DNA from 2 places in the Cupriavidus sp. DB3 genome. Region 1 is predicted to be linked to the other one. Evidence: predicted binding sites of a transcription regulator. Region 1 holds the regulator's gene; the other holds the start of a gene.
The links. Region 1 encodes LexA, which represses DNA repair genes until DNA is damaged. Its sites were predicted from a motif close to ACTGTATNNNNATACAGT; they were not measured.
Positions count from the first base shown of each region.

Region 1 (14,968 bases):
GGTAGTTCTTCGACAGGCCATTGAAGGTCACCGTCAGCACGTCGGTCGACAGCGCGGCGATCGAGGTGTGCGTATGGCCGTCGTACAGCACCTTGTCGTAGATCTCGTCGGCGAAGATGATCAGCCCGTGCTGGCGCGCGATCGCGACGATCTCGCGCAGCAGCTCGTCCGAGTACAGCGCCCCGGTCGGGTTGTTCGGGTTGATCACGACGATGGCCTTGGTGTTCGGCGTGATCTTCGCGCGGATGTCGTCCAGGTCCGGCATCCAGTCGTTGGCCTCGTCGCACAGGTAGTGCACCGGGGTGCCGCCCGACAGGCTGACCGCGGCCGTCCACAGCGGGTAGTCCGGCGTGGGCACCAGCACCTCGTCGCCGTTGTTCAGCAGCGCGTTCATCGACATCACGATCAGCTCGGACGCGCCGTTGCCGACATAGATGTCTTCCAGGCCGACGCCGTGGATGTTCTTCTGCTGGGTGTAGTGCATGATCGCCTTGCGCGCGGCGAAGATGCCCTTCGAATCCGAGTAGCCCGCCGAGTTCGGCAGGTTGCGCATCATGTCCTGCTGGATCTCCTCCGGCGCATCGAAGCCGAACACGGCCAGGTTGCCGATATTGAGCTTGATGATCTTGTGCCCCTCTTCCTCCATCTGCTTGGCCTTCTCCAGCACCGGGCCGCGGATGTCGTAGCAGACGTTGTTCAGCTTGTTGGATTTCTGGATCGGTTTCACGGCGTGGTCGGGCAGGAGTCTGGCAGGGACAAAGGGAGCATGGGGCCGCCGGTTCGTGCGGCGGCGAACAGGGAATCTGCGTAAAACAGGGGGTCGTCCGGAGCGCGCTTCGCTGCACTGCGGGGCGATGCGAGGGCAGCGCGGCCGGCAGGAAGGCAAAGGCTATAATTTAGCGGATTATGACAGACTTCGGCAGGGATCTTGCGATGCAGCGCGGCCGGACCGCGCTCGCCACCGCCCCGGTCCGCGCCTTCCCGGCGCCGGTTCTGCGACAAGTTCTCCGACAAGCTCCCCGACAAGTTCTCCGCCCAACTCCCCGACCAGTTTCCCCACAAGGTTCCCCCGTGAAACTCCATGCCGACCAGCCCAACGCCATGAACACCGTCACGGCGTATGGCCCGGGCTATATCGAGATCAACAAGGTGCGCTACACCATGTCGGTGCTGGTGATGCCCGAGGGCGAGGTACGGCCCTGGCCCGTCCAGCGCTTCGAGGACCTGGCCGCGGACCAGTTCGAGGGCCTGCTGGACCATGCCCCCGAGGTGGTGCTGCTCGGCACCGGCGACCGCCTGCGCTTTCCGCATCCGCGCCTGACCGCGGCCCTGTCCCGCCGCCATATCGGCGTCGATGCGATGGACATGCCGGCGGCCTGCCGCACCTACAACATCCTGATGGCCGAGGGCCGCAAGGTGGCGGCGGTGCTGCTGCTCGAAGACGCGGCCGCGGGCGGCTGAAGCGGCCGTCCCTGCGGTCGGCCGATGTCTGCCCGACGCCACGCTTGAACTATGCCGACGCGCCCTCATTTGCCGTGAGCACGGCCACGCCCGCGATCCCCGCCCGCCGCGACCGCCCCTCGCCCGAGCCGGCGCGGGGCCGGTCCCCGGCGAGCCGATTTCCCCAGCGCCGCTTCCTCCAGGAGCCATAAGAATGACAGTGTGTCTCAACCAGGCCGTTCCCGATTTCAGCGCACCGGCCACCGGCGGCACCTTCCGCCTCGCCGACTACCGCGGCAAGACGGTGGTGCTGTACTTCTATCCGAAGGACAACACCCCCGGCTGCACCAACGAGGCGATGGACTTCCGCGACCAGCACGAGGCCTTCGAGGCCGCCGGCGCGGTGGTGTTCGGCATCTCGCGCGACAGCATGAAATCGCACGAGAACTTCAAGGCCAAGCTGGAGCTTCCCTTCGAACTGATCTCCGATGCCGACGAAGCGCTGTGCCAACTGTTCGACGTCATCAAGATAAAAAAACTCTATGGCAAGGAAGTGCGCGGCATCGAGCGCAGCACCTTCGTGATCGACGGCAAGGGCAAGCTGCGCCATGAACTGCGCGGCATCAAGGTGCCCAGCCACGTCGACGAAGTGCTCGAACTGGTGCGCGCGATGTGACCTTCACAGGGCAATTGCCAAACGGAAATCGTTCGGATACATTGCCCCGTAATGAGTTCAGATTCTGGTTGCCACGCTGCTTCTCCCCTCCGGCCCAGGCGCACGATGCCCAGGGCCGGTAGCGGAACTGCCGTGCCGTCCGCCCGCACAAGACAAGCCGCCTCGCCCGCTCAACGGGCCCGGCGGCTTTTTCGTCTGTGCGCGGCCCCGCCCGTTTTCCCCTCCCCCTGAAAGGAACGCCCAGCATGCCGCTGCCGACCATGCCCGCCAAGCCTGCACAACTGCTGGACCCGAGCGAGTTCGCTCCGGTTGCAAGGTTGCCGAAGTCCGCGACGCAGGCAAGAAAGCCCGTTCCGGCCTTGGAACGCGTGGCCCTGCTTGAAAGCGGACCCAGCGAAGCCGCCGCGCCCGCGGTGGAGGCCCGTGCCGCCGGCACGCGCGCCCGCGCGAAAGACGTGCCGAGCGCCCCGGTGTCGACGACGCCGGCCTCGCCCGTGTCGCTGGTCAAGACCAGCACCGGCACCACCAGCCGCCGGCAGCGCAAGGACACCGGCCCCGCCAAGCTGTTTGTGCTCGACACCAATGTGCTGATGCACGATCCGAGCTCGCTGTTCCGCTTCGAGGAGCACGACATCTATCTGCCGATGATGACGCTCGAGGAGCTGGACAACCACAAGAAGGGCATGAGCGAAGTCGCGCGCAACGCGCGCGCGGTCAGCCGCACGCTCGATGCGCTGGTGGCCGGCACCGACGGCGTGCTCGACGAAGGCCTGCCGCTGGCCAAGCTGGGCAACCGCGACGCGCAGGGGACGCTGTTCTTCCAGACCCGGCTGAACGACACCAAGCTGCCCGAAGGGCTGCCCGAGGGCAAGGCCGACAACCAGATCCTGGCGGTGGTCAGCGCGCTGCGGCAGCAGCATCCGGAACGCGACGTCGTGCTGGTGTCCAAGGACATCAACATGCGGATCAAGGCCCGGGCGCTGGGCCTGCCGGCCGAGGACTATTTCAACGACCAGGTCCTCGAGGACAAGGACCTGCTGTACTCGGGCGTGATGGTGCTGCCCAACGATTTCTGGACCCGGCACGGCAAGGGCGTCGAGAGCTGGCAGGACCCGAAGACCGGCGCGATGTTCTACCGGCTGACCGGCCCGCTGGTGCCCTCCTTCCTCGTCAACCAGTTCGTCTACCTGGAACCGATGGACGGCAGCCTGCCGCTGTACGCGCAGGTCAAGGAGATCAACGGCAAGACCGCGCTGCTGCAGACGCTGAAGGACTACACGCACCACAAGAACAACGTCTGGAGCGTGACCGCACGCAACCGCGAGCAGAACTTCGCGCTGAACCTGCTGATGAACCCCGACATCGACTTCGTCACGCTGCTGGGCCAGGCCGGCACCGGCAAGACGCTGCTGGCGTTGGCCGCGGGGCTGGAGCAGGTGCTGGACCAGAAGCTGTACAACGAGATCATTGTCACGCGGGCGACCGTGCCGGTCGGCGAGGACATCGGCTTCCTGCCGGGCACCGAGGAAGAAAAGATGCAGCCGTGGATGGGCGCGTTCGACGACAACCTCGAGGTCCTGCAGAAGAGCGACGACAGCGCCGGCGAATGGGGGCGCGCCGCCACGCAGGAACTGATCCGCTCGCGCATCAAGGTCAAGAGCATGAACTTCATGCGCGGCCGCACCTTCGTCAACAAGTTCGTCATCATCGACGAGGCGCAGAACCTGACACCCAAGCAGATGAAGACGCTGGTCACGCGCGCGGGCCCTGGCACCAAGATCGTCTGCCTCGGCAATATCGCGCAGATCGACACGCCGTACCTGACCGAAGGCTCGTCGGGCCTGACCTTCGTGGTCGACCGCTTCAAGGGCTGGAGCCACAGCGGCCATATCACGCTGGCGCGCGGCGAGCGTTCGCGCCTGGCCGACCACGCGGCGGACGTGCTGTGAGCGGACGGAGGCAAGCGATGCGAAGCGATCGCTGGCAGCGCGCCTCCGGCGCGCTGATCCCCTGCCTGATGGCGGCCAGCGCGGTCACCGCGCCGGGGCTGCTGCGTGCGCAGGCCATCTCCGAACCGGCCGCGGCGCCGCCCCCGGGCGCGACCGCGCCGGCGCCCGGCGCGGTACCGCCATCCGTTCAGCCGCCCACGCCAGCCCCTGCGCCAGTGGTCGCGCCACCGGTCAACGAGCCGGTGATCCGCACCGTCGGCGCGGTCAGCTATGTCTGCGGCGGCGTCGGCGAGGACGAGCAACGGCGGCTGGCCGCACGCCAGAAGCAGTTCAACATGGGCGTGCTGTTTACGCAGGGCGCGACCGGCGAATTCCTGGCCGATGTCGAGGTCCGACTGATGCGCGAAGGCCACGAAGTGGCGCGATTTCGTACCGAAGGGCCGCGCTGCCTGATCAAGGCGCCGGAGGGCCGCTACAATGTGCACGCCACTTACAACGGCCAGCCCAAGTCCATGACCGTCGGCACCGGCACCTACGACGCGCAGTTGCGCTGGTAGCCATCCGGGCATCGCGCAGCGATGCCCCGGTCGAAGGACCGCACCGGCTGGCCCACCAGTCCATGCGATCGACCAGCACCGGCCTTCCTTCTTCGCTTCCCTCGACGCTTCCCTCGACGCTTCCCTCGACGCTGTCGTCGATTCGATCCGCGGTGATTGACACGCGCCGGCTGCTGGTGGGCGCCCTCGCCCTGCTGCTGGCGGCCTGCGCCAGCACGCCGCCCTCGCGCCATGGCGGCCATGCCCGCAACACGCCGCGCGCGCCGATCGTCGAGCCGAGCGCCGGCCTCGAAGAAATCTCGATCCAGGCGATGTCGCTGGTCGGCACGCCCTACCGCTACGGCGGCAATACGCCCGATTCCGGCTTCGACTGCAGCGGCCTGGTCCGCTACGTGGTGTCGCGCGCGGCCAACGTCAATCTGCCGCGCACCACCGAGGCGATGGGCACGCGCGGCACGCCGCTATCGCGCGATCAGGTGGCCTCGGGCGATCTGGTGTTCTTCAACACCACGGGGCGGGCGAACTCGCATGTCGGCATCTACGTCGGTCAGAACCGCTTCGTGCACGCGCCGTCGAGCGGCGGCACCGTGCGGCTGGAGGACATGACCAAGTCCTATTGGGCGTCGCGTTACAACGGCGCGCGGCGCATCGCCAACGCCGCGGTACCGGTCGCGCCGAGCACGCCGGTTCCGCAGGCGGTGCCGGCTGTGCCCGTCTCCCCGCCGCCGCCCGCAGCGCCTTCGCCGGCGCCCGCCCCGGCGCCGGTCCCGGAAGACGACGATCCCATCGCCGCCTTCGCCAATCGCTGAGCCGCTTGGCCTTGGCCCACGGCACACTGAACCGGTGGACCGGCGCCAGCCGAAAAAAGGAGCCCCAATGACAAAGGCCAGGCAAATGCCTGGCCTTGTCTTTCATCGCCTGCCCTTGCGGGCGAGCCTCACAGCAGATGCCGCCCGATCCACCAGGCGATCGCCGCCATGAAGGCCGACGCCGGAATGGTCAGCACCCAGGCCCAGACGATGTTGCCGGCCACGCCCCAGCGCACCGCCGAGGTCTTGCGCACCGAGCCGACACCGACGATGGCGCCGGTGATCGTATGCGTGGTCGAGACCGGCACGCCCAGCGTGGACGCGAGGAACAGCGAGATCGCGCCGCCCGTCTCTGCGCAGAAGCCGCCCACCGGCTTGAGCTTGGTGATCTTCTGGCCCATGGTCCGCACGATGCGCCAGCCGCCGAACAGCGTACCCATGCCGATCGCGACGTAGCAGCTGACGATGACCCAGGTCGGCGGCGCGCTGTCGCTCTGCATCACGTGGCCGCTGGCGATCAGCAGCATCCAGATGATGCCGATGGTCTTCTGCGCGTCATTGCCGCCGTGGCCCAGGCTGTAGAGCGAGGCCGACACCAGCTGCAGGCGGCGGAACCAGCGGTCCACGCGCGACGGCGGCGTACGGAAGAAGGTCCAGCCGACCACCAGCATCAGCAGCGAGCCGAGCAGCATGCCCGCCAGCGGGGAGATCAGGATGAATGCCACGGTCTTCAGCAGGCCGCTGGCGACCAGTGCGCCGGTGCCCGCCTTGGCCACCGCGGCGCCCACCAGGCCGCCGATCAGCGCGTGCGAGGACGAGGACGGGATGCCGTAATACCAGGTGATCAGGTTCCACGCGATCGCCCCGACCAGGGCGCCGAAGACCACGTAGTGGTCGACGATATTGACGTCGATGGTGCCCGTGCCGACCGTGGCCGCCACCTTCAGATGGAAGACGAAGATTGCGATCACGTTGCAGACGGCGGCCAGCGCCACTGCGTGATGGGGCTTGAGCACGCCGGTCGATACCACGGTCGCGATCGAGTTCGCGGCATCGTGAAAGCCGTTCATGAAATCGAACAGCAGAGCGAGCGTCACCAGCAGGACGATCACCCACAAGCTCATTTGTACAGTCTGCATGCGGAGTTCCGGTGGGCGCGCTCAGGCGTTTTCCAGCACGATGCCTTCGATGATGTTGGCCACGTCCTCGCACTTGTCCGTGATCGTCTCGAGCTGCTCGAAGATGGCCTTCATCTTGATCAGCCGCTTGACGTCGGTCTCGTCGCGGAACAGCTTGGAAATCGCCCCGCGCATCAACCGGTCAGCCTCGGATTCGAGCTGATCGATCTGCTGGGCCGTCTTCAGGATCGTGCTGGCGTTGCCCATGTCCTCGAGCAGGCCGACCGCGATCTTGACCAGTTCGCAGCACTGCACGCAGATCGAGGCGAGCTTGCGGGCCTCGTCGGTCAGGCTGGTGACGTCGTACAGCGTGATGGTCTCGGCCACGTCCTCCATCAGGTCGAGGATGTCGTCCATGGTCGTGATCAGCTTGTGGATCTCGTCCCGGTCGAGTGGCGTGATGAAGGTCTTGTGCAGCAGATCGATGGTGTCGTGCGTGATCCGGTCCGCCTTCTTCTCGGTGGCCTGCACGCGCCGCGCGTGGGCTTCGGCATTGCCGAGATCGTTGATCAGCGTTTCCAGTTCGCGCGATGCGGTGACCGCGCAGTCGGCGTGCTGGTTGAAGTATTCGAAGAACTTGCCCTCGGTGGGCATGAATCGGCCGAACATGGCTGTTCCTTGTCGCGGCGCGCTGGCGCGCCGTCTCGTTGGGAATGACTGGATTGCGGGAGAGATTGCGCAACAGCCGGCGTTGCCGCCGGCTGTCACGGAAAAGCAATATTCTACAGGGTAGTCGGCGCGTGACGTACGCTTTGTGTGGCGCAACACGACAGCGCGCCACCCGCCTGCCGCGCCCGCGCGGTCAGGTATCGTTGTCGAAGAACGCCGGGCCGCCGCTGAAGTTGTCGAACTTGGTGAACTGGCCCAGGAAGGTCAGCCGCACGGTACCGATCGGACCGTTACGCTGCTTGCCGATGATGATTTCGGCGGTGCCCTTGTCCTGCGAGTCCGGGTTGTAGACCTCGTCGCGATAGATGAACAGGATCACGTCGGCATCCTGTTCGATGGCGCCCGATTCGCGCAGGTCGGACATCACGGGACGCTTGTTGGGACGCTGCTCCAGGCTGCGGTTCAGCTGCGACAGCGCGATCACCGGGCAGTTGAGCTCCTTGGCCAGGCCCTTGAGCGAACGCGAGATTTCCGAGATCTCGGTGGCGCGGTTCTCGCCGCCGCCCGAGCCCGACATCAGTTGCAGGTAGTCGATGATGATCAGGCCGAGCTGGCCACATTGACGCGCCAGGCGGCGCGAACGCGCGCGCAGCTCCATCGGGTTCAGCGCCGGCGTCTCGTCGATGAACAGCTGCGCGTCGTTCATCCGCTGGATCGCATGCGTCAGCCGCGGCCAGTCCTCGTCGAGCAGCCGGCCGGTGCGCAGGCGATGCTGGTCGAGGCGGCCGACCGAGCCCAGCATACGCATGGCCAGCTGCGTGCCGGCCATTTCCATCGAGAACACCGCCACCGGCAGGCCCTGCTCGACGGCGACGTGCTCGCCGATATTCAGCGAGAACGCGGTCTTGCCCATCGACGGACGGCCGGCGACGATGATCAGGTCGCCCGGCTGCATGCCGCTGGTCATCCGGTCCAGGTCGAGAAAGCCGGTCGGCACGCCGGTGACATCGGTATTGGTGTCGCGGTGATAGAGCTCGTCGATCCGTTCCACCACCTGCGTCAGCAGCGGCTGGATCTCCTGGAAGCCCTTCTGCCCGCGCGAGCCTTCCTCGGCGATCGCGAAGACCTTGGATTCGGCCTCGTCCAGCAGCTCGCGCACCTCGCGGCCCTTCGGCGCAAAGGCCGAGGTCGCGATGTCGTCGGCCACCGTGACCAGCTTGCGCAGCACCGAGCGCTCGCGCACGATTTCGGCGTAGCGGCGGATATTGGCCGCGCTCGGCGTGTTCTGCGCCAGCGAGTTCAGATAGGCGAGACCGCCGACCTCCTCGGCCTTGCCGGCCACCTGCAGCATCTCGTAGACCGTGATCACGTCGGCCGGCTTGGTGTCCGAGATCAGCCGCGCGATGCTCTGGAAGATCATCCGGTGGTCGAAGCGATAGAAGTCCGCCTCTGACAGGAAATCGGCGATGCGGTCCCAGGCCGCGTTATCCAGCAGCAGGCCACCCAGCACCGATTGCTCGGCCTCGATGGAATGCGGCGGGACTTTGAGATTGTCGAGTTGGGGATCGGCGACGGGCGCGTTCATGGGGGGCAATTATAGCGGCCCGCCCGCGCATGGCCGAGCGAATCTCGGCCGGCGGAGGACCCGATGATGGTGGCGCCGCGCACAACGCGCATGCGTGCGGGCGCCACAAAGAAAAAAGGCAGAAGCGGCTGTCAGCCTGCTCCTGCCTTTTGCTGGCCTGGCCGGGCCGCGGCGGCGCGAACGGATGTCGCGCCGGTCGCGGCCGGCAGGCTTAGACGTGCTCGCCCAGCACCGAGACGGTGATGTCGACCGCGACGTCCGTGTGCAGCGACACGCTGATCGGATAGTCGCCGACCATCTTCAGCGGACCGTTCGGCAGACGAACCTGCGCCTTCTCGACCTTGAAGCCCTGGCCAGCCAGCGCTTCGGCGATGTCGGCGTTGGTCACCGAGCCGAACAGACGGCCGTCCACGCCCGACTTCTGCGTGATCTGGACGGTCAGGCCGCTCAGCTTCTCGCCTTCGGCTTGCGCGGCGGCCAGCTTCTCGGCGGCGGCCTTTTCCAGCTCGGCGCGCTTGGCCTCGAACTCGGCGATGGCGGTCTGCGTCGCGCGGCGGGCACGCTTGGACGGGATCAGGAAGTTACGGGCGTAACCATCCTTGACGCGAACGATGTCACCCAGGTTGCCCAGGTTGACGACTTTTTCCAGCAGAATGACTTGCATCGTGTTTTCTCCTTAGCGACCAGGCGATCAGTTCTTGTGCAGGTCGGTGTACGGCAGCAGCGCCAGGAAGCGGGCGCGCTTGATTGCCGTGTCGAGCTGACGCTGATAGTGCGCCTTGGTGCCGGTCAGACGAGCCGGCGTGATCTTGCCGTTGTCGCCGATGAAGTCCTTCAGCGTGTCCAGATCCTTGTAGTCGATCTGTTCGACGCCGGCCACGGTGAAGCGGCAGAAGCGCTTGCGCTTGAAGAGCGGGTTCTGCTGCTGGAAGCGCTTCTTGTTCTTGTTGTCACGTTTGACGAATGCCATGGTTCAATCCTTTACGAATGCTTTACATCCAGTGATGTGAAAGACGAGAGCCTTGCTGTTGCGGTGCCTGCGGGCAAGAAAGCCTTCGCAGTCGAGCACCGTGCCGAGCGGCGTGCGCTCCAGGTGCTGGCCGACCGGACCGACGCCCATCGCGGCGATCGCGAACTCGACCTGCCGCGGCGTCTGCGCTTCGACCACCTCGCCGCCGTATTGCAGAAGGCAATTGACGACGGGGATGCCGGCCGGCGTGTAGCGCAACGCGTCGCGCTCGACGAGGGTGGCGTGCAGCCTCAGCTGGTTCATCGCGCCACCGCCTCTCGCATGCCGCCCCGGTCATGCCGGAGCGAACCGCACACAGCAGACCGCACTCAGGCGGCCTGGCCTTCGCTGGTTTGCTGCGAAGCCTTGCGGGCTTCTTCGCGCTGGACTTCCTTCATCATCGGCGACGGGCCGGTCTCGGCCTTCTTCGTCTGGACGATCAGGTGGCGCAGCACGGCGTCGTTGAACTTGAACGCGTGCTCGAGCTCAGCCAGCGTGTCCTTGCCGCACTCGATGTTCAGGCAAACGTAGTGAGCCTTGGCCAGCTTCTGGATCATGTAGGCCAGTTGACGACGGCCCCAGTCTTCCACGCGGTGCACCTGGCCGTTCTGCGACGTGACCAGCGTCTTGTAACGCTCGATCATGGCCGGCACTTGCTCGCTCTGGTCCGGATGGACGATGAATACGATTTCGTAATGACGCATTGACGCTCCTTTTGGGATAAGCCGCCCGGGCGCCAAGTCCGGTGCAGCAAGGGTTAAATAGCCCGCGAGTATAGCCCGGAACGGCCACGGCGGCAAGCCGCATGAGGTCCCGGCTGGATCTGCGGCGCTCCGGCTTGCGCCGCCAGCCTCAGATCAGCGCGAAGAACTGCTGCAAACGCACCGGATCGCCGGCCAGCGCGGGATCGGCGCCAAGCGCCAGCAGCAGCGCGACCCGGGCCTTGTACGGATTCAGATCGCCGGCTGATACGAACGCGCCCGCCGACGGATTGGGTTGCGCCGGCGCGATCACATTACCGGCACCGGTGCGCGTGCTGCGCACCACCGCGACACCGGCGCGCGCCGCGTCGGCAAGCGCTGCCACCAGCGTCTCGTGGATCGATCCATTGCCGGCCGCCGCGACCACCAGGCCCCGCACTCCGCTGGCGACCAGCGCATCGACCACCACGCGGCCCGGCTGCGCATAGCTGGCGACGATCTCGACCGCGGGCCAGTCCTGCGGCAGCGGCAGGGCCTGCCGGGGCAGACGCAGCGGCGCACGCGTGAAGCGCACCAGCGCGTCCTGCACCAGCCCGATCGGCCCGGTGCCCGGAGAGGCGAACGCGTCGACGGCCGAGGTGTGCGCCTTGACCGCGTCGCGTCCTGCATGAATCTCCTGATTGATGACCACCAGCACGCCCTTGCCCGCCGCGTCAGGATGCGCCGCGACGCGTACGGCATCGAGCAGGTTCAGGGGGCCATCGGCCGACAGCGAGGTCGCCGGCCGCATCGCCGCGGTCAGCACCACCGGCACGCTGGCCACGCCGGCAAGATGCAGCAGCATCGCCGTTTCTTCGAGCGAATCGGTGCCGTGCGTGATCACGATGCCGGCCACGTCGTCCTGCGTGGACCAGTGGTGGACCCGCGCCGCCAGCCGCGCCCACAGGCCGAACGACATGTCCTTGCTGTCGATCTGCGCGACCTGCTCCGCCTCGATCCGCGCGACGTCCTTCAGCGCCGGGACAGCCTCGAGCAGCGCCGACACCGGCACGGTCGCCGCCTGATAACGCGCGCTGCTGGCGGCGCTGGACGAGGAACCGGCGATGGTGCCGCCAGTGGCAAGAACGATCACGCGAGGCAAGGTCATGGGCACGAGATATCCGTAAACAGGCGGCGATTGTACCCGCCGCGACGGCCCGCTCCCCTACGGTCTTGCCCTGCCCCGCGGCCCGACCGTCCGGCCCCGAAAGTGGACGAGGATGCAAATTCCTCTTGCACTTCGATCGATACTGTATAAAATCACAGCACACTGTTCAAACGTACAGTGTTGCACATGGCGGCCACCGACGGCCTGCACGCTTCGCAGCGCGCGCCACCGGCCGGACCGCCACCGGATACAACAACACGGACAAGCCATGGCGACTCTGACACCCCGGCAGCAGCAGATCTTCGACCTGATCCGCAATACCATCCGGCAGACCGGCATTCCGCCGACCCGCGCCGAGATCGCTGCGGAATTCGGCTTTTCGTCGCCGAACTCGGCCGAAGAACATCTGCGCGCGCTGGCTCGCAAGGGCGTGATCGAGCTGACGCCCGGCGCCTCGCGCGGCATCCGGCTCAAGGTCAATCGCAGCGACTCCGAAATGCCGGACCAGTTCTCGCTGCCGATGGCCGGCGTGATGCAGCTGACGCTGCCACTGGTCGGCCGTGTCGCCGCCGGCAGCCCGATCCTGGCGGCCGAGCATATCGACCGGCAATACCAGGTCGACGCCTCGGTCTTCGACGAACGCCCCGACTACCTGCTGCGCGTACGCGGCATGAGCATGCGCGACGCCGGCATCTTCGATGGCGACCTGCTCGCGGTCAAACGCGCGCAGGATGCCGCCAACGGCAAGATCGTGGTGGCACGCATCGGCGAGGACGTGACCGTCAAACGGCTCAAGCATCGCGGCGACGCGATCGAGCTGATCGCCGAGAACCCGGACTTCGCCAACATCATCGTGCGGCCCGGACGCGAGGAATTCTCGCTTGAAGGCATCGCCGTCGGACTGATCCGCCAGTCCGGCTTCTAGCCCAACGAAGCAATCCGGCAGGCGCCGCCGCCTTGGCGCCAACCTCAGTCATGCAGCCACACGAGCCGCAGGGCCCCGTGTTGCCGCAAGACTTCCGCTGACGCCTTACCGAAGAGGACCACCATGCTGCAAGCCGACCGCTCCCTGACCCGCTACCCCGTCAAGCCCACGCCGTTCCGCCAGTCCAAAGGTGTCCGCATCTACCAGGGCGCGCAGCGCCGCACCATGGTCGGCAGCATGGCCGCGATCTGCCGGATGCTCGAACTCGATCAGCCGGGGGTGAAGTTGAATGCGTGAAGTTGAACGCGTGAAGTTGATCGCGTGCGGTTGAGCGCGGGAGGTCTGGCGCGTGAATTCGAACGTGCGAGGCAAGCCGCGTTCGTGCGATCGCAGCGACAAGATCGACTGCGTTGAGCGCCTGCGCGCGCGTCCGCGCGAGACGCGGGATATGGCAGCCCGATCGAAAGCGACGGCTCTCGCGCATCGCAACAAACCTTTACAACTCGGACCGTGAATTCGTTGAGGCATGGCCTAGCCTGTTCCCATGCTTTTCGAAGGAGACGGCCATGCCTTCGTCAGACGACACCGTCAAGCTGCTTCGCCCCGGTCGCCGCACCATGAACTGGCACGACGTGGCGCTGATCGCAGCGGGTTGGATCGCCTTGTGCATGGGTGTCGGGTGGACGATCACCAAGGCCGCTGCAAGGCTGGTTTGAGGACCGACTTGAGGCGCTGGCCCGCCCGATGATGCTCGCCACAAAGCAAAACAGCCGCTCGATGAGCGGCTGTTTTGCATGGGATCTTGGGGTGGCTGATGGGACTCGAACCCACGACGACAGGAATCACAATCCTGGACTCTACCAACTGAGCTACAGCCACCGTAGCGCCGTCGTCAGTACTGCTCGACGGAAACCAAGATTATACAAACTTCGTTTGGCGATGGCTAGTACTACGCACAAAAATTTTCGTGCGTAGTCGAACGGCGCATCAGGACCAGCGGGCTTCGAGGCGGATCGCCTCGCGGATCGCCTCGATCGTTTCTTCCTCGGACTGATACGTACCAGGCAGTCTTCGGCTCCTGCCGTTCAGCACATCGGTCTGCAGTGCCGCGGCCGCGGCCGCATCCGTGCCGCGATGCCAGCAGTAGCGGGCGGTCCAGGTACCGTTCTGCAACCGCTCGACCACCCAGACGACGCGGAAGCCTTCGAACGCGACACCAAACAAGCCGTCTTCTTCCATTCCACCCTCCGAGGCCAGACCTTCTTGTCGTTTTTGGCTACATCTTGCCATCACCCGGTTGGGGGGTCACCTCTTTGCAGCAGGCAAACGAGAATGATTCGCGGGGACGTTGCTCGACGGCATCACGCCGGCAGCGGCAAGGCGGGAGGGAAACGGGGCGGACGGCGGAGGAAGGGAAAGCAGAAGACGGAAGCGGCGGGGAAATGCGGTGCAAAAAAAAGTCCGCACACGGCGGACTCTTAAACTCTTGCGATCTCAATGCCCTGAAGGCAATTGCAATGTAACTGTCATCGCCGCCAAGCACTATTCGGGTAAACGAAAGGACCGGCGACCGACCCCGGACACGCCCGGCTGCAGGACAAAAAAAGCCCGCACTAGGCGGGCTCCAAAATCAGTTGAAGAAAGCCCTGTATTCGAGGGCACAGACAGTTTAAGAAAATCGGAATCGGCTTGGCTATCTAGGGGAATCCCTTTCCTGGTGCCTGCCATCGCCTGCACTGGCGCGGAAAGTGGCTGCAACGCGGCGGCACGGCGGGTGCGGGACCATGCCCGATTCGAAATTAGAGTCTGCACTCCAATCGGCGGCGGCCATCTACCGCCGCTCGACCGCCGAGCGCCGACTGCTCGGCTGCCGATCACCTGTCACCGGTACCGGTCACCGGCTCCTTGTCACCGGCTCCTTGTCACCGGCTCCTTGTCACGGACTACCGGTCAGCGACTGCCTGTCAGCGACTGCCTCTCCAGCAACGGCCCCTCACCGACTGCCGACTCCCGACTCCCGACTGCCGACTCCCGACTCCCGACTCCCGACTCCCGACTCCCGACTCGGACTCCCGGCCGCCAATCATGCCGCCTGCAGCGGCCGCTCCGCATGCAGGTGGCTACGCGCCTCCTCGAACAGCGCATCGACACCGTCCCGCGTGCGGATTGCATTCATCCGGCGCGCGTCGGACAGCACACGCCGCCAGCCCCGCCCGCCGGGCACGCCGCGATACAGGCCGAGCATATGCCGCGTCGCCGCGCCCATATAACCGCCCCGCTCCACCAGATCGCCGATATAACGCTGCATCGCCAGTTCGGCGTCGAGACGTGAAGGCGACGGCGCGGTATCGCCGTAGTAGCGGCGATCCACCTCCGCCAGCAG
Region 1 covers NZ_JAIZPL010000006.1:146,780-161,747, reverse strand. The annotation lists gene K7G19_RS20045 (pyridoxal phosphate-dependent aminotransferase) at 1-727, opposite strand, end outside; gene K7G19_RS20040 (Mth938-like domain-containing protein) at 1,072-1,461, shown strand; gene K7G19_RS20035 (peroxiredoxin) at 1,655-2,116, shown strand; gene K7G19_RS20030 (PhoH family protein) at 2,362-4,065, shown strand; gene K7G19_RS20025 (hypothetical protein) at 4,083-4,622, shown strand; gene K7G19_RS20020 (C40 family peptidase) at 4,685-5,431, shown strand; gene K7G19_RS20015 (inorganic phosphate transporter) at 5,560-6,570, opposite strand; gene K7G19_RS20010 (DUF47 domain-containing protein) at 6,592-7,218, opposite strand; gene K7G19_RS20005 (replicative DNA helicase) at 7,412-8,803, opposite strand; gene rplI (50S ribosomal protein L9) at 9,015-9,467, opposite strand; gene rpsR (30S ribosomal protein S18) at 9,495-9,773, opposite strand; gene priB (primosomal replication protein N) at 9,777-10,076, opposite strand; gene rpsF (30S ribosomal protein S6) at 10,142-10,516, opposite strand; gene K7G19_RS19980 (asparaginase) at 10,665-11,660, opposite strand; gene lexA (transcriptional repressor LexA) at 11,929-12,585, shown strand; gene K7G19_RS19970 (hypothetical protein) at 12,709-12,882, shown strand; gene K7G19_RS19965 (hypothetical protein) at 13,152-13,301, shown strand; tRNA gene K7G19_RS19960 (tRNA-His) at 13,389-13,464, opposite strand; gene K7G19_RS19955 (hypothetical protein) at 13,573-13,824, opposite strand; gene dusA (tRNA dihydrouridine(20/20a) synthase DusA) at 14,669-14,968, opposite strand, start outside.

Region 2 (14,968 bases), on a different contig from region 1:
TGGCGCTCCAGCGGTCGTAGTCCTTGTTCAGGCGCGCCTGCATCTGCTTGCCGTCCTGGAACGAGGCGATCGCGCCGGCCGTCACCAGCTTCTGCTGCAGTTCCTTGTCGTTGGACAGGATGTCGCGCGTTTCGCTGGCGATGCGGTCGACGATCGGCTGCGGGGTATTGAGCGGCGCGATCAGGCCGCCCCACGAATCGAAGTCGAAGCCGCGGAAGCCTTGCTCCGAGACCGTCTTCACGCCCGGCAGCAGCACCTTGGCATTGGGCGAGCTCAGCGCGATCGCCTTGAGCTTGCCGGCGCGGATATGCGGCAATGCCGCCACCACATCGGCGAACATGGTGCCGACCTGGCCGCCGAGCAGATCGGCGACCGCGGGCGCGCTGCCGCGGTAGGGCACGTGCATCATGTCGAAGCCGCCCAGGTCCTTGAGCTGCTCCATCGCCAGATGGCCGAAGCTGCCGGTGCCCGAGCTGGTGTAGTTCAGCGGCGTCTTGCTGGCCTTGGCGAAGCGGATCAGGTCCGCCAGCGTTTCCACGCCCGGCACCACGTTCGGGTTGATGACGATGGCCATCGGCAGCACGTAGACGGTGGCGACGGACTGGAAGTCCTTCTTCACGTCATACGCGCTGTTGTTGTACATCAGCGGGGCCAGCAGCGCCGGCATGCCGAACATCGACAGGTTGTAGCCGTCGGGCGCGCTCTTGATGAAGCTGGCGGTGCCGATCGAGCCCGACGCGCCGGGCTTGTTCTCGATGATGACCTGCTGCCCCAGGCGTTCGGAGAGCTTCTGCGCGACGATGCGCGCGGCGGTGTCCGTCGGGCCGCCGGCGGGGAAGGCCACCACCATCTTGATGATCTTGTCGGGCCAGCCGCTGCGTGCGAGCGCGGCGGGCATCATCGCGGCCATCGATGCGGCGGCACCGGCCTTCAGTATCTGGCGGCGGCTGAGGATCAGCTTGGTCATTGTCTTGTCTCCGTCCATTGAGAGCGTCTATTGGGAACTGGGAACTGGGAACTGGGAACTGGGAACTGGGAACTGGGAACTGGGAACTGGGAACTGGGAACTGGGAAAGGCGAAATTCGATGCTCAGATGACGCCGCGGGACCGCAGATCCGCGATCTCGTTGTCATCGAGCTGCAGCAGTTCCTTGAACACCTGCTGCGTGTGCTCCCCCATATGCGGCGGCGGCATGCGCACCGGCATCCGCTGGCCGTCGATGGCGTACGGCGGCGCCAGCACCGACTGCGCGCCCGCCTCGCTGTCCTCGTAGCGATGCAGCAGGCCGGCCTGCGCGGTGCGCTCGGACTGCAGCGCCTCGAACATGCCGAGCACCTCGCCGCAGGGAATCTGCGCGGCGGTCAGGCGCCGCAGCAGCTCGGCGCGCGTGAATCGGCGCAGGGCCTCGCGCAGCTGCGGCAGCAGCGTGTCGCGATGCTGCGAGCGCGCGGTGTTGGTGGCGAAGCGCGCATCCTCGGCCCACTCTGGCCGATCGATCACGTCGCGACAGAATCGCTGGAATTGCCCGTTGTTGCCGACGGTGATCACCAGCGGACCATCGGCGGCCTCGAACACGCCGTAGGGCACGATGGACGGATGCGCATTGCCGAACTTGGCCGGGTCGCCGCCCTGCAGCAGTGCTTCCATGCCGTAGTAGGAGGTAATCATCAGGCCGCAGTCGTACAGGGCCATCTGCACGTGGCGCCCGCGGCCGGTCGACTGGCGCGCGTACAGCGCGGCGAGGATCGCCTGCGCCGAATACATGCCGGTAAACATGTCGACCGCCGCCACGCCGAATTTGAGCGGGCCCTGGCCTGCCTCGCCATTGGTGGCCATCACGCCGGCCTCGCCCTGCACGACGAGGTCGTAACCGGGCCGCTCGGCCTCGGGCGTGAAGCGCGCATAGCCGGATATCGAGCAGTACACCAGGCCGGGATTGAGCTCGGACAGCTGCTCGTAGCCCAGGCCGAGCTTTTCCGCGCCGCCGACCTTGAAGTTCTGGATCACCACGTCGCTGCGCGCTGCGAGTTCGCGCGCCAACTTCAAACCCGCCTCGCTTTGCAGGTCCAGCGTGATCGAGCGCTTGTTGCGGTTGGCGCTGTTGAAGTACGAGGTGTTGCGCGTGCCGATCCGCAGACCCCAGTCGCGGGTGTCGTCGCCGCGGGCCGGGTGTTCCACCTTGATGACGTCCGCGCCGAGGTCGGCCAGTGCCATCGCGCACATCGGCCCGGCCAGCACGCGCGACAGGTCCAGTACCCGCACGCCGGCCAGCGGCAGCGATGCGCCTTTGTTTTCCTGATGCATTGAGCAACGTCCCCTGCCGGGAACGGTCCGGTTATTTTGGTCAGCGCAGATTGTCTATATGTTGATAAAGTTTGACAATTGCAACCGGGAATCAACATAGATGACAACTCGGAGTTGACAATGGATTTGAGCGCGCTGTCGTTGCTGGTGGACATCATCGACGCCGGCAACCTGAGCCGGGCGGCCCGGCAGCTGGGCATGAGCCGCGCCAACGTCAGCAAGCGCCTGAACCATTTCGAGCGGCAATTGGGCGCGGAACTGCTCCGGCGCAGCACCCGCCAGCTCGAGCCGACCGAACTGGGCCGGCAACTCTACGAACACGGCCGCGCCATCCGGCAGGAACTGATGGCGGCGCGCGAGTCCGTGCAGAACCTGGGCAAGCGGCTGAGCGGCACGGTGCGCCTGAGCGTGCCGAGCGGCTTCGGCCAGCACACGATGTCGGCCTGGTTCATCGAGTTCATGCGGATGTATCCGGCCATCACGCTCAACGTGATCTTCGACAACGACATCGAGGACCTGATCAAGGGCGCGGTGGACTTTTCCATCCGCGTGATGGGCGAGACGCCGACCAATGCCGTGGCGCGCAGCCTCGGGGACATCGAATACGTTGCCTGCGCCACGCCGGAACTGGCCCGCGAGGTCGGCATGCCGAGTTCGCTGGAGCAGTTCCGCGACCTGCCGCTGATCACCTCGGAGCTGACCGGCGAGCGGCTGCAGCTGGCCGGGCTGGCGGGAACGGCCGCCGGCCGGGCGCAGATCCGCCCGCGGCTGATGTCGGCCAACTTCTTCTTCCTGCGCGACGCCATCCTTCAAGGGATCGGCGTGGGCCTGGTGCCGCAGTACATGGTGGCGTCCGATCTGGCGGCCGGGACCCTGGTTCGCCTGCCGCTGCCGCCGCGTGACCTGGCCTTCCTGCGCACCACGATGTATCTGCTGTATATGCCGGCGCGCTACCAGACGCGCGCCGTGACGACGCTCATTGCCTTTCTGCAGCAGAAGGCGGCGGCGATGGCGGGGTAGGCGAAGGAGGCGAGGGAGGCGAGGCAGGCGAGGGAGGCGAGGGAGGCGAGGGAGGCCGGGCAGGTGGGGCAGGCGCCGCGGCCAGTTCCCGGCCCTGCGCGATGGCCTGGCCGATGGCCGCGACGATGTCCTCGCGCTTGCCGGCGTCATCGACGCGCAACGCATAGGACGGGTGCCAGGTGGCAACGACCCAGGCGTCGCCGAGCCGCACCGGCCGGTTCAGGTAGTCCCGCAGGCTGGCTTTCTGGCCCAGGATCGCCGCCAGCGCCGTCGCGCCCAACGTGACGATGACCGCCGGCCGCACCCGCGCCCGTTCCTCGTCGAGCCAATGGGCGCAGGCCTCGACCTCGCGCTGGCCCGGCGTCTTGTGCAGGCGCCGCTTGCCGCGCGGGATCCACTTGAAGTGCTTGACCGCGTTGGTGACGTATACCGAGTCGGGTGGCACACCGGCGCGGCGCATCGCCTCGTCCAGCACCTTGCCCGCCGGCCCCACGAAGGCGCGGCCGGCAAGGTCTTCCTGATCGCCGGGCTGTTCGCCGACCAGCATGATGCGGGCCGTTTCGGGACCGTGGCCCGGCACGGCCTGGGTAGCATGGCGCCAGAGTTCGCAGCGGCGGCATTGATCCAGCGACGAGGGCGCCGGACGCAGCGGCTGCGCGTCCTGCGCATCGACCGCAACCGGCTTGCCCTTCATGGTGCCGACGGCGCCCGCCTGCGCGACGCGGCGGGCGCCGTTGCGGGCGTCGGCGATCATCGCCGGAATCAGCCGTCCCTCGGGCAGCCCCTTCCAGAAGCGCACCGGCATGTGCTGCTCCAGTGCGGCTTCGTTCAGGCGGGCCGGATTGAAGATGCTGCGGTAATAGGCGAGCCACAACGGCTCGATGTCGTCGGCGGCCGCGCCCGCTCGGAGCGCGGCGAAATCGGCGGTGGCCAACGCATCGGCCGGTGTCCCGGAGAACTGCAACGCATGCCCGTCCCACAGCGCCGCGCCTTGCGGCGTGCCGATCCACCACGACGCGCCGCCCATGCGGCGTGCGAAGTGGTCGGCGGCGTCGGCCAGCACGTCGTGCTCGGGCTCATACCAGGCCAGGTACTCCGGCATGCCGTCGCCGCCGCGCCGATGAAAGCGCACGTAGGCAATCATGTCGTGGTGGGCACGCCGCACGGCCTTGGCCATCGCATGCAGCCGCGCGCCGTCTTCATCGGCGGCGGAAGCTACGGCGCGATCGCCTTGGCACCATCGCCACAGCACCCGGTAAAGAAACGCCCAGCGTTGCGGCGAACGGTAACGCGCGGCGTCCTGCAGCAGGGCGGCCAATGCCTTGGACACGCGCACGTCCGGGGCGGCGCCCGTGGTGTCCGGGCGGGCTGCCGGCACCGCGTCGTCTCCCGAGACCGGCGCGTTGTCTCCCGCGACCCGTGCGTTGTCGCCCGAGACCGGCGCGTTGTCGCCTGGGACCGGTCCGTCGTCTCCCGAGACCGGTGCGGCGCCGGGACCGAGAAGCATCAGCTGTTCGGTTCCCCCGCTTGCCGCCGAGCCGCGCTCCGTCCATGTGACCGTCTCCGGCGGCCAGCCCGCCGCCAGCGCCCGCAAGGCCTGCGCGCGCCAGCTTGCGTAGCCGCCATCGACGCCGCCATCGACGCTGCACTCAACGCCGCACTCGACCACCAGCGTGCGCGGTCCTGCGCCGCTCATAGCAAGGCCAGCTGCACGGGCGCCGGTGACAGCGCCCGCCGCAACTGTTCGGACGGTGAATCCGCCAGCGCCGGCCGGTAGTCCTGCACCACGACGAAGGGTTTGACCTTGTCCATCGGGCAGCGCAGCCGCGCCAGGTCCTGATAGCGGATCGCGCGCGAACGGCGCAGCTCCACCAGCCGCTTCGCGTTGCGCATGCCGATGCCGGGCACCCGGGCGATCAGGGCCTGCGGCGCGCGGTTCAGGTCGACCGGAAACGACTCGCGATGCGCCAACGCCCAGGCCAGCTTCGGATCGATGTCCAGCGGCAGGTCGCCGCCGGCCTGGAACAGCTCCTCGGCCTGGAAGCCATAGCCGCGCATCAGGAAGTCGGCCTGATACAGCCGATGCTCGCGCAGCAACGGCGGCGCCTGCGCGGGCAGGCCGGACGGGCTGTCGGGAATCGGGCTGAACGCCGAGTAATAGACCCGCTTGAGCTTGTACGCGCCGTACAGCGTCTGCGCGGTCTGCAGGATGGTGCGGTCGTCGGCGTCGTCCGCGCCCACGATCATCTGCGTGCTTTGCCCGGCCGGCGCGCGCCCCGGCCCCCGCCTGTCGCTCTCGGCCTCCTCCTGCGCGAGGCGGATCGAGCCCATGGCACGCTTGATCGTATGCGCGTTCTTCTCCGGCGCCAGCCGTTGCAGCCCACCGTCGGTGGGCAGCTCGATATTGACGCTGAGCCGGTCGGCATACTGCCCGGCCTGCGAGATCAGCCAGGGATCGGCGTCCGGAATCGTCTTCAGATGGATATAGCCGCGGAACTGGTGTTCGTCGCGCAGCGAACGCGCGACCTGGACCATCTGCTCCATGGTGTAGTCGGCGCTGCGGATGATGCCGGAACTGAGAAAGAGCCCGTCGATATAGTTGCGCCGGTAGAAGTCCAGCGTCAGGTCGACCACCTCGCGCGGCGAGAAACGCGCCCGCGGCACGTTGCTGGAGCGGCGGTTGACGCAGTACTGGCAGTCGTACTGGCAGAAGTTGGTCAGCAGGATCTTCAGCAGCGAGACGCAGCGCCCGTCGGGCGTGAAGCTGTGGCAGATGCCCGCGCCGGTACTGGCGCCCAGTCCGCCCTTGCCGAGCGAATCCCGTTTCGGCGCGCCGCTGCTGGCGCACGAGGCGTCGTACTTGGCGGCGTCGGCCAGGATTTCCAGCTTGGTGAGCAGTTCCATCGGGTGGTGATACTGTATGGATATACAGTATTATAGGCGCTATCGCGTTTGCGAGGCCGATTTCCCGCGGGACAAGGCGGCAAGGTTGGCCGGCGCCATGCCGCCCGGCCTCAAGCCTTGACCTCGTGCGGCGGGAGCCCCGGCTCAATACCGATGTCCGCCGCCACCGAAGCCTGCGAGGATGGCGTCATCGTGGCCGTCAAGGGGAGAGGCCGATGTGCTACGCCGCGCAGATCAAGGCCGACTTCAGGAAATTCACGCGCGAATACGGCGCGGTGATGAGCCTTCGCCAGTTCTTCGAATTGTTCTGGCAGAAGCGCAAGGACCAGGAATGGCAAAAGCTGCCCAAGGCGATGCGCATGGCCTTCGCGCAGGCCGGTTCCGGCTCCGACGAGGAGCGCGAGCTCGCGGCGCTGATCGCCGCGGGCGACCGCGAACAGGCCAATGCGCTGGAGGCCGAGCTGTTTCGCCAGAAGACCCGCCTTGCGCAAGCGGAGCGCGCGCTTGCCGGCCGGCCCACCCGCAAGGCCGAGAACGAGCAGCGCATCGCCGCCAACAAGATCGCCCGCCTGCAGCAGAACCTGGCCGACCTGCAGCGTGCGGTGCCGGTGCCGGAGGACGCGATGATCTTCCCGGGTTATTACGCGCCCGTGATGATCATGATGGACGGCCAGCGCGTGATCGTGCCGATGCGCTACCGCTGCCGGCTGCCCGGCTGGGACGTCGCCATGGAAAGAAAGAAGCCCGGCACCTACAACGCGCGCCGCGACAATCTCGAGACGGCGTGGCGCCAGCTGTTTGGCTATCGCCACGGCATCCTGCCGATCCGCGCCTTTCATGAACACGTGGCCCGGCACCGGCTGGAGCGCCGCGAGCTCGGCCCGGACGAAAAGGAGCAGAGCGTTGTCCTCGAGTTCCGTCCGGAGCCGCCGCAGGATCTATTGATCGCCTGCCTCTGGTCGCATCACAAAGGCGAGGCCGGCGAGCCGGATCTGTATTCGTTTGCCGCGATCACCGACGAGCCGCCCCCGGAAGTCGCCGCGGCCGGCCATGACCGTTGCGTCATTCCGATCAAGCCAGAGCACGTGGACGCCTGGCTCAATCCCGACCCCGGCGATCTGGCCGCGCTGCACGCGATCCTGGACGACCGGGAGCGGCCGTTCTTCGAATATCGGTTGGCGGCTTAGCGGGGGCGCAGCGGGAGGCGGCGATGGCTTACCAATGACGGCTTACCAATCCTTCTACTGAACTTGCTTATTCATCCACTCGGGAGGTCGCGCTTTACCAATTCATCTACTGAGCGCGCCGGTTCTTGCCAATTCATCTACTGGGAGCGCCGCGACTTACCGTTTCCTCTACATCGCCAAACCTCAGCGCCGGAACCAGAGGATCGACAGCCCGCTCGCCGCCATCAGCAGCAGCACCGCCACCGCCGCGAACAACGCGCCGACCTCGGTATCCCGGCGCTCCAGCGCGAAGCGCGTGTTCAACTGGCGATAGACCTGGCTGAGATCGGCTTCCGAGCCCGCGTGGAAATATTCGCCGCCGGTGATCTTGGCGACCGCGCGCAACGCGGGTTCATCGAGCTGCATGTAGTAAGACATGACGGAACCCGAACCGCCGGCCGTCGTGCTGTCGCGGGAGCCAAAGCCGACGGTATAGACGCGCACGCCTCGTTCGGCGGCCATGCGGGCGGCGATGACGGGGTCGGGGCCGGTGGTGCGGCGGCCGTCGCTGAGCAGGATCACGGCGCCGTGCCGATAGGAGCCGGGTTCGGCCGCAGGCCGTTCCTCGCGTCTGGCGCGTTTCTGGCGGAGAGCGTCGGCCGCGGCCGATTCGTCCAGCGGCCTGCCCTGATTCTCCGGCGGCTCCGAAGCGTCGCCGAACAGCACCGCCTCCAGGTCGATGCCATCGTTCGGGAACAGGACCGCCAGCGCTTCGATCAGGCCACTGCCCGTCGCGGTGCCTCGCTGAAGCTGGAAGCGCTCGATCGCCTCGAGCATGTCCTGCCGGTTGTCGGTTGGACTGAGCACCACCGACGCGGTCCCGGCGAACGACACGATGCCGAGCCGCACCTTGGCCGGCAGCCCGATGACGAGATTCATGGCGGCCTGCTGTGCGGCGGCGAGGCGGGTCGGGGCGACATCGGTCGCTTCCATGCTGCGCGAGACGTCCATCGCAAGCACCAGCGTGATGGTGTCGGCCGGCAGCGTGATCGTCGCACTGGGCCGCGCGCAGGCGAGCAGCGCGGTGCCGAGCGACAGCCAGAAGAGCAGGGGAGGGAGGTGGCGCCGGAGCCATTGCCGGGGACCGAGCGCCGCGCGCGGCAGGGTGAGGCTGGCGTAGAGCAGAGCGGCCTTCCTGCGCCGGGCGAGCACGTAGAAGTAAGCCGCTGCCAGCACGGGAAGCACGAGCAGCAGCCAGAGCATTTGAGGCCAGAGAAACTGCATGCCCTGCTCCTTGGCGCGTGGTTAAGATCGATGGTACTGTAGTTTCCGACGCGTGAACTCGGGGCGGCGATGAAACGGGTGACGATCTACGGAACAGCCTTGGCGGCGATCGCACTCGTCTTCGCCGCCGGCATCGGCTCCGCCTGGCTGTTGCAGCCGAAACAGCGCGTCTTGACGCAGTCGGACATCGATTCGGCCGTGCTCCACACGCTGAACAACAAGGACCTGCCTTCGCGCGCCGCCCGCGCCGCCGAGGCGATCCGCCAGTCGGTGGTCGAGGTCCGCAGCTATCCGGCCGCCGATACCGCCGCGGAGAAGCCGCGCGCCGACAAGGCCGGACGCGATCGCCCCGCCAGGCCGCCCGAATCCTCCGCCCCTTCCAAACGCACGCCGCGCGACGAGACCGCAAAGGGCAAGGCCCCCGGCGACAAGGCCCCCAGCGACAAGGTCGCGCCCGACGCCTTGCCCGACGGCCGGCACATTGGCACCGGCGTGGTCGTCACCGAGAGCGGCGTGATCCTGACCAACTACCACGTCGTCGCCGGCGCCCGCCGCGTCGAGGTCCGCTTCCACGACGGGCATACCGCCGAGGCCACCGTGCTGCAGGCCGTGCCGGAGAAGGACCTCGCCATCCTGCAGCCCAGATCGATTCCCGACGACCTCCCGCCCGCGACGCTCGGTTCCAGCCGCGAACTGGCGCCGGGCAGCGAGGTGGTCGCGGTCGGCTTTCCGTTCGGCATCGGCCCGTCGGTGACGGCCGGCGTGGTGTCCGGGCTCGACCGGCAGTTCGTGTCCCCCGACGAGAAGCAGCAGCTGGACAAGCTGATCCAGTTCGATGCCGCCGCCAATCCGGGCAACTCGGGCGGGCCGCTGGTCAACATGAAGGGCGAGGTGGTGGGAATCGTCACCGCCATCCTCAATCCCAACCAGAGCGGCAATTTCCTTGGCATCGGGTTTGCCATCACCATCGAAAGCGCGGGCGGCTCCGTCGGCGCTTCGCCCTTCTAGCCTTCCCTACAGAATTCCACACCACAGCGAGAGGCCCATGAACGACCAAGCCCGGGACGCCATCGAAACCGCCAACCTGATGGAGCGCCTGCTGTACGAGGTCAAACGCGTGGTCGTAGGCCAGGACCATTTTCTCGAGCGGGTGCTGGTGGCGATCCTTGCCGGCGGGCATCTGCTGGTGGAAGGCGTGCCGGGGCTGGCCAAGACGCTGACCGTCAATACGCTGGCCAGAACGATGCGCGGGACCTTCAAGCGCATCCAGTTCACGCCGGACCTGCTGCCGGCCGACCTGGTCGGCACGCGCATGTACCACCAGGGGACCGGCGAGTTTTCCACGGTGCGCGGGCCGGTCTTCGCCAATCTGCTGCTGGCCGACGAGATCAACCGCGCGCCGGCCAAGGTGCAGAGCGCGTTGCTCGAGGTGATGCAGGAAAAGCAGGTCACCATCGCTGGCGAAACCCATCGGGTGCCGATGCCCTTCCTGGTCATGGCCACGCAGAACCCGATCGAGACCGAAGGCACCTATCCGCTGCCGGAGGCGCAGGTCGACCGCTTCATGATGAAGGTGCTGGTGGGTTATCCGAGCGAGGACGAAGAGGTCGTGATCGTCAACCGCGTCACCGGTCCGCGGATCGACGTGAGCCCGATCGCCACGCCCGAGCAGCTGACCGCGCTGCAGGAGGAATGCCGCGCGGTGTACGTCGATCCCGGCCTGATCCAGTACGCGGTGCGCGTGGTCTCGGCCACGCGCCGGCCGGCCAGCTACGGGCTCGACGATCTGGACCGTTACGTGACCTTCGGCGCCAGTCCGCGCGCCACCATCGGCCTGATCGAAGGCGCGCGCGCGCTGGCGCTGCTGCGCGGCCGCCACTATGCGGTGCCGGAAGACGTGATCGATCTGGTGCCCGACGTGTTGCGCCATCGGCTGTCGCTGTCCTACGAGGCGATGTCCGACGGCATCACCCCAGATGCCTTGATCGGCCGCATCGTGCAGGCCATGCCGGTTCCCGAACGTCCGCTGGAATCCCATGTTCGGGCGGCTGCGCGGTAGGCGCCGGTCCGGCCCGGACGCCGCTTCGGACAAGGCCGCGCCCGGCGCGCCGCGCGGTGTCGGCGCCGGCCGCACCGATGCCTTGCTGCGCCGCATGGAATGGACCGTGGTGCGCCGCCTCGACGGCATGCTGCAGGGCGACTACCGCACGCTGTTTCGCGGCTTCGGGCTGGACCTGGCCGACCTGCGCGAATACCAGGCCGGCGACGACGTCCGGCACATCGACTGGAACGTGACCGCCCGGCTGCAGACGCCGTATGTGCGGATGTTCCAGGAGGATCGGGAGATCGCGGCCTGGTTCCTGCTCGACCTGAGCGGCTCCGTCGAGTTCGGCTCGGGCGAGGTCCGCAAGCGCGACCTGCTGAGCGATTTCACCACCGTGATGGCGCTGCTGCTGACGCGCTATGGCAACCGCGTCGGCGCCGTGCTCTACAACGGGGCGGCCGACATGACCGCGTCGGTGGTGCCCGCGCGTGCCGGGCGCCGGCAATTGCTGCACCTGCTCGACCGCATGCACGCCACGCCGGCCGCCTCGCCGGGCCACACTCGGTTGCGCGGCCTGCTCGACCATGCACGGGCGGTCGCCAGGCGGCGATCGGTGGTGTTCGTGGTGTCGGACTTTATCAGCGACCCAGGCTGGCAGGCCTCGCTCGCGATGCTGGCCAGGCGTCATGAGGTGGTCGCCGTGCGGCTGGTCGATCCCCTGGAGCAGGCGCTACCCGATCTGGGTTTGCTGGTGCTGCAGGACGCCGAGACCGGCGAGCAGATGTTCGTCGACACGCACGATCCGGCCTTTCGCAAGCGCTTCGTGGCGGCCGCGCAGGTGCGCGAGGAAGAACTGCGGCTGGGCTTTGCCCGGGCCGGCGTGGATTGCCTGACGCTGTCGACCGATGCCCGGCTGGACCTGGCCCTGCTGGAGTTCTCGCGGCAGCGTCGTCATCGGCAAGGCACGGCGAAGGGCACGGCAAAGGGCACGGCGCCGAAAGCCGGCAACGCGGGCCCCAGCGCGGGGGGCAATGCGGGCGCAATTGCGGGCGCGAATGCAGGGGCAAGCAAGGAAGCGAAGAAGGGGGCCGCATGGACGGCGTGAGCGAGGCGATCACCCGGCTGCCCGCCATCAGCTTCCTGTGGCCCAGGATGCTGTGGCTGCTGGCGCTGGTCCCCGTGCTGGCTCTCGCCTACCTGTGGCTGGACGCACGGCGCCGGCGCGCGGCGGTTCACTATCCCGCCCTGAAGACCGTCGGCTTCGCCAACCGCGGCGTCGCAGGCTGGCGCCGGCATGTGTCCCCGGTGCTGATCCTGCTCGCGTTGACCGCATTGATCGTCGCGATCTCGCGGCCGCATGCGCTGCTGGTGCTGCCCTCGCGCATCGAGACCGTGATGCTGGTCATCGACCTGTCCGGCAGCATGCGCGCGAAGGACGTGCAACCGAACCGGCTGCGCGCCGCGCAACAGGCCGCCAAGGGGCTGCTCGAGGCGAAGCCCGCGGGCGTCAGCGTCGGCCTGGTCGCGATGGCGGGAACATCGGCCGTCGCGCAGGCGCCGAGCCGCACGAAGCAGGACGTGGCCACGGCCATCGACCGCCTGCAGCCACAGGGCGGCACCGCGCTGGGCAACGGCCTGCTGATCGCGCTGACGGCGTTGCGGCCGGAAGCGACCGAGGACGCCGGACGCCTGATGGATGGCGATGCCTCGCCGCTGAAGAAACGCGGCGCGCTCGGCAACCTGTTCGGCGCCGCGGGATTGGGGCAGGGAGCGAGCCCGGGCGCGGGCCAGGGAGGAGGACAAAACTCTGCCGACCAAGAGGGCGCCGCCGCCCCGGGCTCCTATGCCGCCGGCGCGATCGTCGTGTTCTCCGACGGCGAAAGCAACGCCGGTCCGACCGCGGTGCAGGCGGCCGAACTGGCGGCCTCCTATGGGGTGCGCGTCTATACCGTCGGCGTGGGCACGCCCCAGGGCGTCGTGCTGTCGGCGGACGGCTGGTCGGCGCGCGTCAAGCTCGACGAGGCCGTGCTGAAGGAAGTGGCCAATACCACCGGCGCCGAATACTTCCGGCTGGAGGACGCCGCCAGGCTCAAGCAGGTGTATCGCGCGATCAACGCCAAGCTGACGCTAGGCAAGACCGAGCAGGCGGAAATCACCGCACTGTTCGCCGCGCTTGGCGCGGTGCTGGCGGCGGGTGCGGCGCTGCTGTCGCTGTGGTGGTTCGGACGGGTGATGTAGGGCAGGGCGCAAGAAATCGTCTGCCGGGAAATGAGATGTATTATCATCTGCGCGGTTTTCTGGCCGTTCCCATCCTGTTCCGCCCATGCCCGCTCCGAGCCGAAGCACGACACTGCACGCACTCTATTGCGATCATCACGGCTGGCTCCATGGCTGGCTGCGCAAGCGCCTCGGCAACGACTGCGAGGCGGCCGATGTGGCGCACGACACCTTCCTCCGGGTCTATGCCGGCCCACGCGCACTCGACCATCTGTCCGAGCCGCGTGCCTTTCTGACCCACGTGGCCAAGGGGCTGGTGGTCGATCTCTACCGTCGACGCGCGGTGGAGAAGGCCTACCTGGACAGCCTCGCCCAGCTGCCTGAAGCGCTGGCGCCTTCGCCCGAGACGCGGGCACTGGTGCTCGAGGCCCTGCACCGGATCGACGCGATGCTGTGCGCCATGCCCGTGCGAGCGCGCGAGATCTTCCTGTTGTCGCAGCTGGACGGCCTGACCTACGCGGAGATCGCGGCGCGGCAAGGCATCTCGCTGCGAACCGTGAAGCGGCAGATGCGCGACGCCTTTCTCGCCTGCCTGTCGGCGATATGAGCCGCGACCGTGGGGCGGGGACGGTGCCCGCCAGCATCCTGGCCGAGGCGGCCGACTGGATGGTACGCATTCAGTCGGATCCGCACGACGCCGCGCAACTGGCCGAACTGCACGCCTGGTGCGCGCGCAGTCCCGCGCATGCCCGGGCCTGGCACCAGGCGCAGCAGGTGCTCGGCACGTTCGACAGCGTGCCGGCCGCGTTGCGGCGCACGGCGGTGGCGGGACTCGCGCGTGAACAGCGGCGCCGGGCCACCCGCAAGCTCGCCCTGATGCTGGTGGGCGCCCCGGCTGCATGCCTGGCCTGGCGCTTCGCCCCGTGGGAGGCGATGACCGCCGGCATCCGTACGGCAGTCGGCGAAACCCGCGAGGTACGGCTGGCCGATGGCACGCGGGTCACGCTGGACACGGACAGCGCGATCGACGTGTCCTATTCCGACAGCACGCGCCTGATCAAGCTGCGGGCGGGCCGCATCCTGATCGACACCGAGCCGGACCCGGCCGCCGTGCCCCGGCCCTTCGTCGTCGAGACGCCGGACGGCGTGCTGCGCGCGCTCGGGACGCGCTTCGTCGTTCGCCGGCAGTCCGACGCCAGCCAGCTGGAGGTCTATCACGGAGCGGTGGAGGTTCGGCTGCGCCGCGACGGCGCGCCGCTGCGGGTGGACAGCGGGCAATGGCTGCGCTTCGGCGCCGGGGAGACGGCATCCGGCGCCGCGCTCGACGGCCTGGGTGCGGCGTGGGCGCACGGCATGCTGGCCGCGCGCAATCTGCGGCTGGAGGCGCTGGCCGAGGAACTGGCGCGCTATCGCCCCGGCATCGTGCGCTGCGATCCGGCCATCGCCGACCTGCGCGTGACCGGGGCCTTCCCCTTGCGGGACACGGACCGCAGCCTGGACCTGCTGGCCGAGACGCTGGGCATCCGGGTGCGCCGGCGGACCCGCTACTGGGTCATGCTCGAGCCCGGCGACGCCGGCGCCTCGCGATAGTACATAGGCCCGGGGCGAGCCAGCCGGCCAGCCTTCATGCGCCGCCAGCCCGGCTCATGCGCCGCAGGCACGGCTCATGCGCCGCGGGCACGGCTCATGCGCCGCCAGCCCGCTTCATGCGTTCCCGGCCCCCCCTTGCGCTCGCTGCACGTGGCCCCTTTTTTCCTCTCGCCCGGTGTACCTGTTGTAGGCCGGTCCCGCCCCAGCGGGCACCGGTCCGATCGTCGACTGGTCACTGGTGTCGGAAAGGAACATGTTCGTGGCAATCCCCTGCAATTCCCGGTTTTCTCCCAAGCAAAGCGTGCTGACGCGGGCGCTGTCCCGTGCCCTGTCCGGCACCGCATTGAGCCTGTGCGCCACGCTGGCCGTGCCGGACGCCGCGCTGGCCCAGGCCGCTGCCCCGGGCGGCGCGTCTTCCGCGCGCAGCTACGCGATTCC
Region 2 covers NZ_JAIZPL010000001.1:713,611-728,578, reverse strand. The annotation lists gene K7G19_RS03095 (tripartite tricarboxylate transporter substrate binding protein) at 1-967, opposite strand, end outside; gene K7G19_RS03090 (CaiB/BaiF CoA-transferase family protein) at 1,091-2,305, opposite strand; gene K7G19_RS03085 (LysR family transcriptional regulator) at 2,426-3,325, shown strand; gene K7G19_RS03080 (UdgX family uracil-DNA binding protein) at 3,282-5,021, opposite strand; gene K7G19_RS03075 (putative DNA modification/repair radical SAM protein) at 5,018-6,229, opposite strand; gene K7G19_RS03070 (SOS response-associated peptidase family protein) at 6,445-7,416, shown strand; gene K7G19_RS03065 (VWA domain-containing protein) at 7,600-8,679, opposite strand; gene K7G19_RS03060 (S1C family serine protease) at 8,749-9,687, shown strand; gene K7G19_RS03055 (MoxR family ATPase) at 9,725-10,738, shown strand; gene K7G19_RS03050 (DUF58 domain-containing protein) at 10,716-11,828, shown strand; gene K7G19_RS03045 (VWA domain-containing protein) at 11,825-12,961, shown strand; gene K7G19_RS03040 (sigma-70 family RNA polymerase sigma factor) at 13,047-13,547, shown strand; gene K7G19_RS03035 (FecR domain-containing protein) at 13,544-14,530, shown strand; gene K7G19_RS03030 (TonB-dependent receptor) at 14,784-14,968, shown strand, end outside.
Region 2: the regulator LexA is predicted to act here: its motif matches at 6,241-6,258, upstream of K7G19_RS03075 (putative DNA modification/repair radical SAM protein).